Teredinibacter turnerae T7901: one gene and its partner. The protein of the gene in region 2 binds, or shares a complex with, the protein of the main gene of each other region. Links are inferred from orthologs where the notes say so. Each region holds a gene or a part of one and is shown on either strand. Other genes may lie near its edges.

What was found. The genes of interacting proteins can lie anywhere in the genome.
Region 1: the proteins of TERTU_RS05235 (region 2) and sdhA are in contact, whole or in part, in a crystal structure (PDB 6C12), measured with the Escherichia coli proteins. The link is inferred for Teredinibacter turnerae T7901 from one-to-one orthologs.

What each region holds. Positions count from the first base shown.
Region 1 is NC_012997.1:2,803,621-2,809,536, forward strand. What follows is about bases 587-3,585. They hold sdhA (succinate dehydrogenase flavoprotein subunit), read right to left. Parts: upstream 2,973-3,585; coding sequence 1,200-2,972; downstream 587-1,199. Other genes in these bases: TERTU_RS11200 (succinate dehydrogenase iron-sulfur subunit), read right to left, coding at 587-1,181; sdhD (succinate dehydrogenase, hydrophobic membrane anchor protein), read right to left, coding at 2,972-3,343; sdhC (succinate dehydrogenase, cytochrome b556 subunit), read right to left, coding at 3,337-3,585. In the rest of the region: TERTU_RS11195 (2-oxoglutarate dehydrogenase E1 component), read right to left, coding at 1-306; more of TERTU_RS11200, read right to left, coding at 477-586; more of sdhC, read right to left, coding at 3,586-3,711; gltA (citrate synthase), read left to right, coding at 4,522-5,835. UniProt on the Escherichia coli protein: Two distinct, membrane-bound, FAD-containing enzymes are responsible for the catalysis of fumarate and succinate interconversion; the fumarate reductase is used in anaerobic growth, and the succinate dehydrogenase is used in aerobic growth.
Region 2 is NC_012997.1:1,230,519-1,238,101, reverse strand. Bases 2,944-5,679 are described here. They hold TERTU_RS05235 (FAD assembly factor SdhE), read right to left. Parts: upstream 4,570-5,679; coding sequence 4,318-4,569; downstream 2,944-4,317. Other genes in these bases: ygfZ (CAF17-like 4Fe-4S cluster assembly/insertion protein YgfZ), read left to right, coding at 4,663-5,634; nadB (L-aspartate oxidase), read left to right, coding at 2,944-3,885. Also shown: TERTU_RS05260 (MucB/RseB C-terminal domain-containing protein), read right to left, coding at 1-287; TERTU_RS05255 (sigma-E factor negative regulatory protein), read right to left, coding at 426-1,169; RNA polymerase sigma factor RpoE, read right to left, coding at 1,347-1,949; more of nadB, read left to right, coding at 2,227-2,943; TERTU_RS05225 (HDOD domain-containing protein), read left to right, coding at 5,857-6,693; pckA (phosphoenolpyruvate carboxykinase (ATP)), read right to left, coding at 6,868-7,583. UniProt on the Escherichia coli protein: An FAD assembly protein, which accelerates covalent attachment of the cofactor into other proteins.

The sequences.
Region 1 (5,916 bases), 1.6 Mb from region 2 along the record:
CACCAACTGAACAACTTCAACCTGCTTTCTTTCATGAGCAATATCAGCCGCACCGGAGCCTGGTGCCACCATAGGGCGAGCGCGATTGCGACCTAACAGCTCAAAATATTCGACAATTTCTGAGTGGCGAACGTCAACGCCGGTGCCACCATTGACCTTAGGCAGTTGATCAAAGTAATCCCGCCATTGCTCGGGTACTGAACCCGGATCCTGGAGATACTCTTCATACACTTCTTCGACATAGGCAGCGTTGCCCCCAGAAATGTGCGAAGTTTTCCAAAGCAACTCCATTAAACTATCTTGCATTGTTTGCTCACCACGTCTCGGGGCCTGGTCGGCACCCTCTTTTGACTTTCAAATTTATCCTGAGTATAGAAAAGCCTGCGCTTTATGCGCGAAACCGGAGTCGTTTTAACACGTGCTCCGGTATGCGATCGCCTCTCGTGAAGGCGGACTTTCCACAGAGTTTTACGACTTTATGTCGCTCGGTGCAACAGCATACTACGAATATGGCCAATAGCACGTGTAGGGTTCAGACCTTTCGGACAAACATCTACACAATTTTGAATGCCATGACAGCGAAATACGCTGAATGGATCATCAAGATTGGCCAGCCGTTCATTAGTGGCCGTATCACGACTGTCAGCTAAAAAGCGGTATGCCTGCAGCAACCCTGCGGGGCCGATAAATTTATCCGGGTTCCACCAGAATGATGGACAACTGGTCGAACAGCATGCGCACAAAATACACTCGTAAAGGCCATCCAGTTTTTCACGGTCTTCCTGGCTCTGCAAACGCTCGATCGCCGGTGCTGGCTGATCGTTTTGCAGAAAAGGATCTACTTTGCGGAACTGGGCGTAAAACTGGCTCATATCGATTACCAGGTCACGAATAACCGGCAGCCCGGGCAATGGCCGCAATATCAGCTTGTTGTTTTTTGTACACTCAGACAATGGCGTTACGCAGGCCAAACCGTTTTTACCGGAGATGTTCATCCCGTCTGAACCACACACACCCTCGCGGCATGACCGACGATAAGACAGGCTAGCATCCTGAGCCTTGAGCAACTCCAACACATCCAGCACCATCAAATCCTTACCTTCGGTATCGACCTCGTAGGTCTGCATGTAAGGTTCTTTGTCAGTTTCCGGATTGTAACGATAAACTTCTACTTTCAGCATCTTCTCATCCACCCAGTATTAGTAGGTTCGAACTTTGGGTTCGAAGGCTTCCATGGTTTTTGGCGCAAAATTAACATCGCGCTTACCAACACGCTTCTCACCAGGGAAGTACATGGAATGACACAACCAGTTCGCATCGTCACGCTCTTGGAAGTCTTCACGGGCGTGAGCACCGCGCGACTCTTTGCGAACTTCTGCAGCGATCGCAGTAGCCTCAGCCACTTCAAACAGGTTTTGAACTTCAAGTGCTTCAATACGCGCAGTATTAAATGCTTTGCTCTTGTCCGTCAGCGTAATATTTTCTACTCGCCCGCGCAGGTCGGCCAATTTTTTAATGCCCTCCTGCATAAACTCACCCTTGCGGAATACACCGAAATGATTCTGCATAATTCCCTGCAATTCAGTACGCAATGCAGATGCAGACTCACCACTGCTGGAATCGTTCACTTTATTTAAACGCGCCATAGCAGCATCGAGGTCACTCTCGGATGGATCGCGCAGCTCAATACCCTCACGCAACGACTTCTCAATAAACAAACCAGATGCCCGACCGAACACCACCAGATCCAGTAATGAGTTACCACCGAGTCGGTTGGCGCCGTGTACAGACACACATGCCGCTTCACCACAGGCAAAGAAGCCATCGACAATTTCGTCCTGCCCCTGCGCGTTCTGAGTCAGCGCCTGGCCATGAATATTGGTTGGAATACCACCCATCATATAGTGACAGGTAGGTACAACAGGAATTGGATCTTTGATTGGGTCGACATGCGCGAAAGTGCGCGAAAGCTCGAGAATACCCGGCAAGCGCTGGTTAAGTGTATCTGCACCAAGGTGATCCAGCTTCAAAAACACATGATCACCATTCGGCCCGCAGCCACGTCCCTCGAGGATTTCTAGCACCATTGAACGGGCAACAACGTCCCGGCCAGCCAGATCTTTAGCGTTGGGCGCGTAACGCTCCATAAAACGTTCGCCATCTTTGTTAATCAGGTAACCGCCTTCTCCGCGACAACCCTCAGTAACCAGCACACCCGCACCGTGAATACCCGTTGGGTGGAACTGCCACATTTCCATATCCTGCACGGGGAAACCCGCGCGCAATGCCATACCAATGCCGTCACCGGTATTAATGTGCGCATTGGTTGTGGAGGCGAAAATACGACCGGCACCACCAGTCGCAAGCACGGTTGCTTTCGACTTGATGTAAACAACTTCACCGTCTTCCATGTTTATCGCGATAACGCCGCAGACAGCGCCGTCCTGATTTTTAACAAGATCGACCGCAAACCATTCGTTAAGAAATACAGTGTTGTTCTTTATATTGCCCTGGTAAAGCGCATGCAACAACGCGTGACCGGTCCGGTCAGCGGCTGCACAGGTTCGCGCAGCCTGCCCACCGCGACCGAAGTCTTTAGATTGACCACCAAATGGACGCTGATAAATACGTCCATTTTCGGTACGCGAGAATGGAAGGCCCATGTGTTCCAATTCAAACACCGCTTCTGGCCCCACAGAACACATGTACTCAATAGCATCCTGATCACCAATATAATCAGAACCTTTCACAGTGTCGTACATGTGCCAGCGCCAGTCATCATTCGGATCCGAGCTCGCAATCGCACAGGTAATTCCACCCTGCGCAGACACGGTGTGAGAACGCGTAGGAAAAACTTTAGTAACCACTGCGGTTTTAAAGCCGGATTGCGCCATTTGCAGCGCAGCGCGCATACCGGCGCCACCACCACCTACAACAATACCGTCAAAAGTGATTGTGCGAATATTAGCCATTATTTAAACCCCCACAAGATTTCCACGCCCCACACCAAAAACGTGACACTAATGAGCGCATATATAAGAAGCGCAATCATGCGCAACATCAAGGCAGACGAACCGATCATGCGAGAGGTTACATAGTCAGTCAGCACGCCCCACAGACCAATCCATCCATGAGCTACTGTGCTGACCAGCACCAGCAAGCTAAAAACACGCATCCACAACTGGGAGTAAAACCCTGACCACTCCGCATACGTCAATTGAGGGTGCAAAATAAGAAAACCCAAAACCACCAGGGTATAAGTTGCTAGCACCAACGCGCTAAAACGCTGAATCAACCAATCGGAAAGACCACTGCGGCCCCAACTTGTAATGGCAGTTACCATACCCAAACTCCTGCTGCGATAATCAATACAATAGCGAGCACCAGGGCGACCTTCGCGCCGCGCTTGCCACCCTCAAGGCTTTCGCCCACACCAGCGTCCATAATCAAATGGCGCACACCGGCAACAAAGTGATAAGCGAGCGCCGACAACACGCCCCACAACACTATTTTTGCCAGGGGCGACGCGAGCAGTTCTTTCAGCTCATCAAAACTTTCTTCAGACGTAAGGCTCATGTCGAGCATGTAGAGCAACACAAGCACACCAGCAAGCAAAACCACACCAGATACCCGATGCAGAATTGACACATAAGCCGTTACCGGCAGCTTGATAGTGGAAATATCCAGATTAACGGGGCGATTGGTTTTCACGGTAGTCTCACACCTTACTATCCAATTTCATGGGTAACACCAGCAGAGCCAGTGATGCGATTTTCAGAGCGCGGGGATTATTCCTGTTATCGAGCGCAAAATGCCTTTTAGCGATAAAAAACCCACGCACAATTCAGCTAAAACCTTTCAATGCGAAAATTTAAACCTGCAAGAACGCGTTAACTCAACACCAAGCTGAGCGCACTTGACAGAAATCATCACTGAATATGTTAGGGAAGGCAAAATAACGTATCAGGCGCCGGTTTATTTAGCGCGAGCGCGCTTAGAAACCGCGCCGAATTATAGTTATGAGACAGTAAAATTACAAATGCTTATAAGCACTTAGCACCAATATCTCACGCCCACCCTCGACAGCAATGCACTCAATCTGAACAGATGTACGCGCAACACACCAAAATGGACCATAATGGTTAAAACCTGACCCAAATTGCTTAAAAAAGCATCCATGCAACGGTAATTAAAGCAGGTTTTTTTGATTATGCTCAGAGCATAACAGCGCCTTTCTGTTCAAAATTCACTATAATCGAGCCACGAGTGACGCGCTGGCTCAATTATTTTTATTACCAATAGCGCTGATCATTTCTGTTTATACCCCTTAACAGAATTAGCGTAGTTACCTTTTTGTCCGATTCGTGCAGAATCGGCCCCATTGACAATTGCGGACGGTGCTTCTTATAGTGCCCTCCCCTTTTTGCAGCTTTGTGCCCCAACTGGGATTCGCACAACAAGTTCACGATTGCTTCTCGGATTCCCCTAGGGGCAGTCTGCACGATACATAGGAGTCCACCAATGACTGATCAGAAGGCAAAGCTTACGGTTGATGGCCTAGAGGGTTCAATTGAACTGCCGGTCTACGCCGGCACCCTCGGCCCAGATGTAATTGACGTTCGCGCTCTCACCGGCAAAGGCTACTTCACTTACGATCCAGGCTTCGTTTCCACCGCGTCATGCGAATCAAAAATAACTTACATCGATGGCGAAAAAGGTGTGTTACTCCACCGCGGTTATCCTATCGAAGTGCTCGCAGACAAATCCGACTACCTGGAAACCTGCTACCTCCTGTTGCACGGAGAATTACCATCGCAGAGTGAGTACGAGGAGTTCGTCGGAATCATTACCAATCACACTATGGTGCATGAGTCGATTTCCCGCTTCTTCCGGGGATTCCACTACGATTCACACCCAATGGCAATGATGTGCGGTATTGTGGGAGCGCTGTCAGCTTTCTATCACGACTCGCTTGATATCAGTAACGCCCGCCATCGCATTATTTCGGCGCATCGCCTGATCGCCAAAGTACCTACGCTGGCCGCCATGTGCTACAAGCATTCACAAGGTCAGCCGTTCATGTACCCGAATAACAGCCTGAGTTATTCGGAAAACTTCCTGCACATGATGTTCGGTACCCCTTGCAATGATCCAGATGTAAGCCCGGTACTGGCCAATGCAATGGACAAAATATTCCTGCTTCACGCGGATCACGAGCAAAATGCTTCTACCTCCACAGTGCGTCTCGCAGGTTCTTCCGGTGCTAACCCGTTCGCCTGTATCGCTGCAGGTATTGCTACCCTTTGGGGGCCTGCTCACGGCGGTGCCAACGAAGCGGTGCTGAACATGCTAGAAGAAATAGGCGATGAGAAAAACATCGATAAGTTTGTCGCTCGCGCGAAAGACAAAGACGATCCTTTCCGCTTGATGGGCTTCGGTCACCGGGTCTATAAAAACTTCGACCCTCGCTCGAAAGTTATGAAAAAAGTATGCGACGAAGTATTGAGCGAACTGGGCCTGGAAGATGATCCACTGCTGAGAATCGCCAAGCGACTCGAACAAATTGCGCTCGAAGATGAATACTTTATTCAGAAGAAACTCTATCCCAATGTGGATTTCTACTCCGGCATTATCATGAAGGCGATTGGAATTCCGAAGGATATGTTCACCGTAATCTTTGCTACCGGCCGCACCGTCGGTTGGATCGCCCATTGGCATGAGATGATAACCGATGGCTACAAAATCGGTCGTCCGCGTCAGCTTTACACTGGCGCGCCCATTCGCGAGTTTCCAGAGCGAGATTCACGTAAAGATGCCAACCCTTCCATTTTTTAATTAGCACCTATCGCCCAAAAGCCGCTCTTTAAGAGCGGCTTTTTTTTGCCTTCAATATGGGTACAGAGCAATAAAAATAGC
Region 2 (7,583 bases):
AACTGATAGTGGTCGTGAAAACGTGCGATGGCCGACCCCGCGGCGAACTTACCACCACTAAGCAGTTGGCCACCAAGCGTCTGGCAGGAGACGAGCCTGCCCATTCGCGCGTGCTGGCGTTCAGGCCCGTTAAGATGGGAATAACTTTCGAATTCCACTCCATCTAATACAAGATGTGTCGCTTGCATCGTTTCGAGCCGGCCACCGTGTTCGTAGGTGACCACACCCTGGTAGTTCTGCTCTCGCATCGACTGAGAGAGGCGTGAAAGCACTTGCTCCGCGCTCATTTCAGTTTCCACAGAGAGCGCACGAGAGGACAATAAAAGAAGAAAGAAAGAGGCGATAATGAACCTTACCGCCGACAGGGATTCACTCATTAGTGAGCCTTTACGCTATGTCGCCGGACGAGCACCCGGCGATATCTGTTACTCTGCAGCGCCTACCGCAGCTTCGGTTTCAACAGCCTCGCTGTCCAATGCATTTAAGTCCGTCAAACGAGCGAAAGGCATTACACTTAGATCACTGCTCGCTGACACTTCCTGCGCATGAATCATTAACAGCCTATCGAAGTGCGCCTGTAGCTGCGGGTCGGAAATAAACGTATCCGGCCGTTGGCTCGGCAGCCCCTGGATCTGAGCAGAGGGAGAGCTGTAGACGGTATTTGACGGACCTGTGCTCACAGTTCTTGCTGAAAGCTGCGGCGAGTCAAAGCCCGCTGGAATCACAGCAGAATTCAGATCTGGCGCCTGGAACGGCTCAGCTTCTGCAATTGCGCCATCGTTTACCGCATTCGGCGACTGACCTAGCTGTTGCACACCCACCAAAAAACCCACAGCTACAGTCGCAGCAATAGAGGTTTTACCCAGGAGATGCAGCCAGGAACGCGAAGTCGCGACCTGGGGTTGGCCAGCCAATGTCTGCTCAGAAGCAATCGCTGCGCGGATACCTGCAGAGAGGTCGATGGCAGCGAAGGATGTATCTTCGCTTCGCATTGTTGCACTTATTTGGTGGTAACGCTGCCATTGGCTGCGTGCATGAACGTCGCTGTCGGACGCCTTGAGTACACGGGCTAAATCGAGCTCGTTACCCTGATTATCGACCAACGCCGAAATGGATTCACCCAAAACAGAATCGGTAGAAAAGTTATCTCTATCCGCAGTGGAAACCATAGAACGAATACCTGGAGTCTGAAAATAACCGCTTAAGCGGATTCATAATTAAAAGCGTAGAGCGTCTGGTTGCGGCACCTGTGCGCAAATGAAGCGCTCGGTCGGTAAAACAGGGCGTTTCGCATCCGCCCTATATGACACCCAGTTCTGCTGTTTGTTTCACATTGTAAACGGAATTTATGCGGATTTATCCATCCCGTCTAAAAGTGGGGAAATTTGGCGGTCGATAGACTCGCGAGCGCGAAATATACGCGACCGAACTGTGCCCACTGGGCACTCCATGACCTCAGCAATTTCCTCGTAACTCAATCCTTCCATCTCTCGAAGAGTAACCGCAGTTCGCAAATCCTCAGGCAGATCTCTAATCGCCCGATTGACCACCTCCTCCAACTGATCACGCATAAGTTGGCGCTCCGGAGACGCGATATCTTTTAATTGGTCGCCACCGCCATAGTACTCAGCATCGTCCACCTCCACGTCGGAGGATGGCGGCCTTCTACCACGAGACACAAGGTGATTCTTCGCTGTGTTCACGGCTATACGGTAAATCCAGGTGTAAAAGGCACTCTCGCCACGGAAATTGGCGAGTGCTCGGTAGGCCTTGATAAAAGTTTCCTGGGCAACGTCTTGCACTTCAGCGCTGTCTTTAACGAAACGGCTGATGATCGAAAGGATTTTGTGCTGATATTTCAATACCAGCAAATCAAACGCGCGTTTATCGCCTTTCTGAACGCGCGCAACGAGCTCTTCGTCGGTTTGTGATGCGGGCTGAACCGCCATCTAGCTACTCCAAATCGCGCTTAATGCGCGCTACTTTATTGTCAAACTTTAAACGTATACGCAACGTTTACGGTCAGCCTGGACACTTCATCAACAGACACAGCATTGTTGAAAAAGTTCCTTCATGGACACTATGGCCTCATGCGCCAGCGATACGCTCATTTGTTCGTAAGCGCTTCCTTCTAAATTTGGTCAATACCCAGAATATCAACGTCTGCATGCGCGCTATACACGTAAATTGTTGTCAAACTTATGACAAATCCCAAATAATTAGGGTTTGACGGTAACAGATACTAAGATCATGGCGACAACCACTCCCCAAACTAGCTCCCACCAGTATGACGTCCTTATTATTGGAAGTGGCGCAGCAGGACTCTCTCTAGCGCTCCACCTCCCTAGCAATGTGAACATTGCCGTGCTCAGTAAAGCATCTCTCAGCGAGGGCTCCACCTGGTACGCTCAAGGTGGCATTGCTGCGGTACTTGATGACAATGACACTGTCGAGTCCCATGTGGCAGATACGCTCGAGGCCGGCGCGGGCCTGTGTCATACCGATGCGGTTGAATTCACCATCAGTCACAGTAGACAGGCGATTGATTGGCTGATTGAGTTAGGGGTGGACTTCACGCGAGATGCTGGTAATGGAGACTACCATCTCACTCGTGAGGGTGGGCACAGTAAACGGCGGGTGATACACAGTGCCGATGCGACCGGTAAGGCGCTACACACCGCACTGATGGATAAGGTTAAGACGCACACCAATATCACCCTGTTTGACCACTACATCGCCGTCGACCTTATTAAGCAGGTCGACCCCATGAGTAAGAAACGCCGCTGTGCTGGTGCGTATGTGTACAACCGCAATACAGACCGGGTAGAAACTTTTGCCGCCCGCAGCGTCGCATTAGCAACCGGCGGAGCGAGCAAGGTGTACCTCTATTCGTCAAACCCTGACGGCGCCAGCGGCGACGGTATCGCGATGGCATGGCGCGCAGGGTGCCGGGTAGCCAACATGGAGTTTAACCAATTTCATCCGACCTGCCTGTTTCACCCGAAAGCAAAATCTTTTCTTATCACCGAAGCATTGCGTGGTGAAGGAGGACACTTGTTGCTGCCTAGTGGCGAACGCTTTATGGACAAATTCCATGAACGGGGAGAGCTGGCTCCTCGCGACGTTGTGGCACGGGCCATCGACCATGAAATGAAACGTTTAGGCAGCGATTGCATTTACCTGGACATCAGCCACAAATCCGAAGAGTTCATTCGCTCTCATTTCCCCACCATCTACCAGGAGTGCCTCACCTTTGGTATCGACATTACCAAAGAACCGATTCCCGTGGTTCCCGCCGCACACTACACCTGTGGCGGCATTATGGTGGACAAACACGGGCAAACTGATCTGAAAAACCTGTACGCCATAGGCGAATCGTCCTTCACCGGGCTACATGGCGCCAACCGTATGGCCAGTAACTCCCTGCTCGAATGTCTGGTATATGCCCGATCCGCAGCGGAATCCATTTCGGCACAGCTGGACACAATCCCTCCAGTTGCAGAAATTGCCCCTTGGGACGAGTCTCGCGTAACCAACTCAGACGAAGACGTTGTAATTTCGCATAACTGGGAAGAACTGCGCCGATTTATGTGGGACTACGTCGGGATTGTGCGTACCCAAAAGCGGCTGGAGCGCGCCACCCATCGCATCAAGCTACTGCAAAAAGAAATTCACGAATACTACTCGAATTACAAAGTAGGCAACGACTTGATCGAGCTGCGCAATCTGGCACTGGTGGCCGAGCTAATCATCCGCTCCGCAACCCAAAGAAAGGAAAGTCGTGGCCTGCACTACTCGCTGGATTACCCTGCGCGCGCAGAGATTGCCACCGACACGGTGTTAGTACCGATGAACTTTGCCAGCCAGGATATTTTCGTTCGCTAGCGCGGCCAGCCGCGCCGCAAGCGCATATAGACCTGCCTGTACGCCGTTTGGTCAGCGAATCCAGACGGCGTCAGTATCAATGACTGCACCCCCTTAGAATCCCCGCGAAAACCTAACACCATCACTCGACCACTCAAAAATCGCTTGCCAAGCCTGGCGCGACAACTGGACTGGTCGCGATAGTGCAACACAATGTAGTCCGGCTCAAAGGTCAAATAAGCTAGCCGACGATAGCCACCCCAAGCACGGAGTAACTGTATAAGACTCCAACAGAGTACAAGCATAGCCACGCACTTGGCCCAGAGCTCGCATGGATAAGGCAGGAGAAGAAAAATCAAACAAATGTGTAGCAAAAGCAACACACGATAAAGCGGTTGTGGCGCGATTCTGTAGGAGTCCGCCCGGTTAGATGGTAGTAATGGATGGGCCGCATTAGCGGCCATCTTGCAAGCCGGTGTGCGAAAGAATAATTGTGACGATTCGCCGCAGATTTTCGTCGTCTGGCAGGTTTTTGCGTAGAAACCAGTTGAACAGGTCTTGATCTTCGCACTCGAGCAGAGTTTCGAAAAGCTGTTGATCCTCTGCGTTGAGTGAATGAAAGTGATTTTCCAGAAACGGTAAAAGTACTAAATCGAGTTCGAGCATGCCTCTTCGGCTCGCCCAGCGCAATCTGTTAATATCCATCAAAACTGTCTTCTCTGTATTTTTTGACGAGTATAAACAATTCTCCGGCCGCACGTCTGCGCCAGATAACACGCCTATATCAGAGGAAAAACCATGTGGAGTGAATTACCTCAACTGCCCGCTCCGGAAATCGACTTGTTACCAGACACGATTCAGCAACCGGTTCTAATACACTTAAGCGATTATCGGCTTATTGTCATTACCGGCCCGGATGGCGAAAAATTTCTTCAAGGCCAAACCACCTGTGATTTTCGCCGATTTGAGAAACACCAATGGCTTCGTGGAGCACATTGCAACGCTAAAGGCAGAATGCACAGCACATTTGTCGCCGCCAAAATTGGCGATCAGCAAATCGGGCTGCGAGTACACGCCAGCATTGCCGAGTCCGCTCTCAAAGCCTTGCAAAAATATATTGTCTTCTCCAAAGCAGAAGCCAGGGTTCACACGGCCTTGCTAGTTGGAGTGCTCGGCGACGCAGCCGAGACGACGCTACCGTTTTCACTCCCCGATGTTGGCCATTGTGACACCAGCGCGGGCTTTCCCGTCCTGAGACTGGAGGCAGCCGCCGCTGAACTTTGGCTGTTGAACGACACCCACGCGGGCATCCCTGATCAACTCCCCGGCGTATGGGCGCACCCCGAATGCTGGCAGCAATACCTCCTGGATAAGGGCATTGCCGATGTTACCGCAGAATCCGTGGAAGAGCTGTTGCCTCAGGAACTCAACTACCAGCTTGTCGATGCAGTATCTTTTGACAAAGGCTGCTACACCGGCCAGGAAATCGTTGCGCGCATGCACTATCGAGGGAAGCTTAAAAAACACCTTTATCTAGCTGAGACAGACTTGTCCGCAGATAGCACGCTAGGGTTTGGGATGGACGTTGTCGGCGAGAAAGGAAGTGTCGGCAAGGTAATAACCGCGACCAGGCTTGGGCAAAACCGCTGGCGATTACTGGCACTGGTGCAGGATGACGCAACGCAAAATAGTGCCCATCTAGCCTTAGCCGGGCAGCCGATTCTGACGTGGAAACCCCTTCCATATGCTATACCTAATGAAAGCAGTTGAGGGGTTAGCTGAGGATGGCACCCAACAGAAGAACCGCAGATTGGGTGCTCTTAGCAAATTGACTATTTCCCATCCAACCTGTTCGCCGAGCATCCAACCAGTGCCGCTCTTCTGGCCCCACGCGATTTGCGTGGGGGAGGCCTACTGAAGCCACTCTCAACAAATAACGATACCGGCACAGGTGAATTGGTGCCGGCAATTACCCATGATGAGGACAGTTGAATGAGTGCGCTTGCAGCGAAAATTACGCAAGACATAACCACGGCGATCGACCAAGACAAACTTGTACTACCCACCCTGCCTGAAATCGCCCTGAAAGTGCGGGAAGTGGCCGATGACGACGATGCCAGCATCAAACAACTGTCCGATGTGATCAGCACCGATGCAGCACTGACCGCCCGGATCATCAAAGTTGCCAACAGCCCAATTTTTCGCGCCCCACGAGAAATTGAAGATCTAAACATGGCCCTCGCCAGATTGGGCATGCAGTACACCTGTAACCTGGCAACTGGCTTGGCCATGGAGCAAATGTTCCAGGCGACTTCCGATATTGTCGACAAAAGGTTGCGCGACACCTGGCATCGCTCCAGCGAAATCGCCGGCATGTGTCACGTGCTGTGCAAGCACCGCACACGACTTCGGCCTGACCAGGCAGCGCTTGCGGGTCTGATTCATCAAATCGGCGTGCTGCCCATTTTATCCTACGCTGAAGATTTCCCATCCATTCTCCGCGACAGCCTGACTCTGGACCAGGTCATCGAACAAGCCCACCCGATAATTGGTGTAAAAATTCTTAAAGCCTGGGAATTTCCCAGCGAATTACAGCAAATCCCGCAACAACACCTGGATTTTACGCGTTCCATTGCGAGTGCTGACTACGCGGATATCGTCACTGTCGCCATGCTCCAGGCATATGCCGACACCAAACGCTTCGAAGGCCTGGACTACAGCACCGTGGGTGCGTTTAACCGTCTTGGTCTGGACCCGAGTATTGAATCCGCGGAGGCAGAGGATCTGAGCGAGGACATGGAAGCCGCGATGGCAATGTTGCAAGCCTAAGCTTGCAGGCTTGAGTTCCAGCTGCAGGCTTAAGTTCAAAATCCAAGCCCCGGTTCGAATCGCTCTGCAGCTAATCTAAACGAGACCTCACCTGCTGCGGGGTCTTTTTTTTAAGCAAAAAAAACCATGGGGTTTAACCCATGGCTTTTCAGTGAATCCGTTGAAGCTTTTTGATTAGAGTTTGGGACCCGCTTCAACCAAGGCTTTACCTTCTGCGTTGTCGGTGAATTTCTCGAAATTGTCGACAAACAGTTTTGCAAGTTTCTCGGCTTTTTCAGTCCATTCAGCTTCACTGGCATAAGTGTCGCGAGGGTCGAGAATACCGCCGTCAACACCTGGCAGCGCTGTTGGTACTTCAAGGTTAAAGATAGGCACGGATTTGCTTTCAGCGCTGTCCACACTGCCATCCAGAATCGCGTCAATAATCCCGCGAGTATCTTTGATGGAAATACGTTTGCCAGTACCGTTCCAACCAGTATTTACCAGGTACGCAGTCGCTCCCGCCGCCTTCATACGCGCAACCAGCTCTTCTCCGTATTTCACTGGGTGCAGAGTGAGGAACGCTTTACCAAAGCACGCAGAGAAAGTAGGTGTTGGCTCAGTAATACCACGTTCAGTACCGGCCAGCTTCGCAGTAAAACCAGAGAGGAAATGATACTGAGTTTGCTCTGGAGTCAGCTTAGACACTGGAGGTAACACACCGAAAGCATCCGCTGTCAGGAAGATAACTTTCTTCGCGTGCCCGGCGCGTGATACGGGCTTAACAATGTTTTCAATGTGGTAAATTGGGTAAGAAACACGAGTGTTTTCAGTTACTGAACCGTCATTGAAATCAATTTTACCACTTTCATCAACAGTCACGTTTTCAAGCAGTGCATCGCGCTTGATAG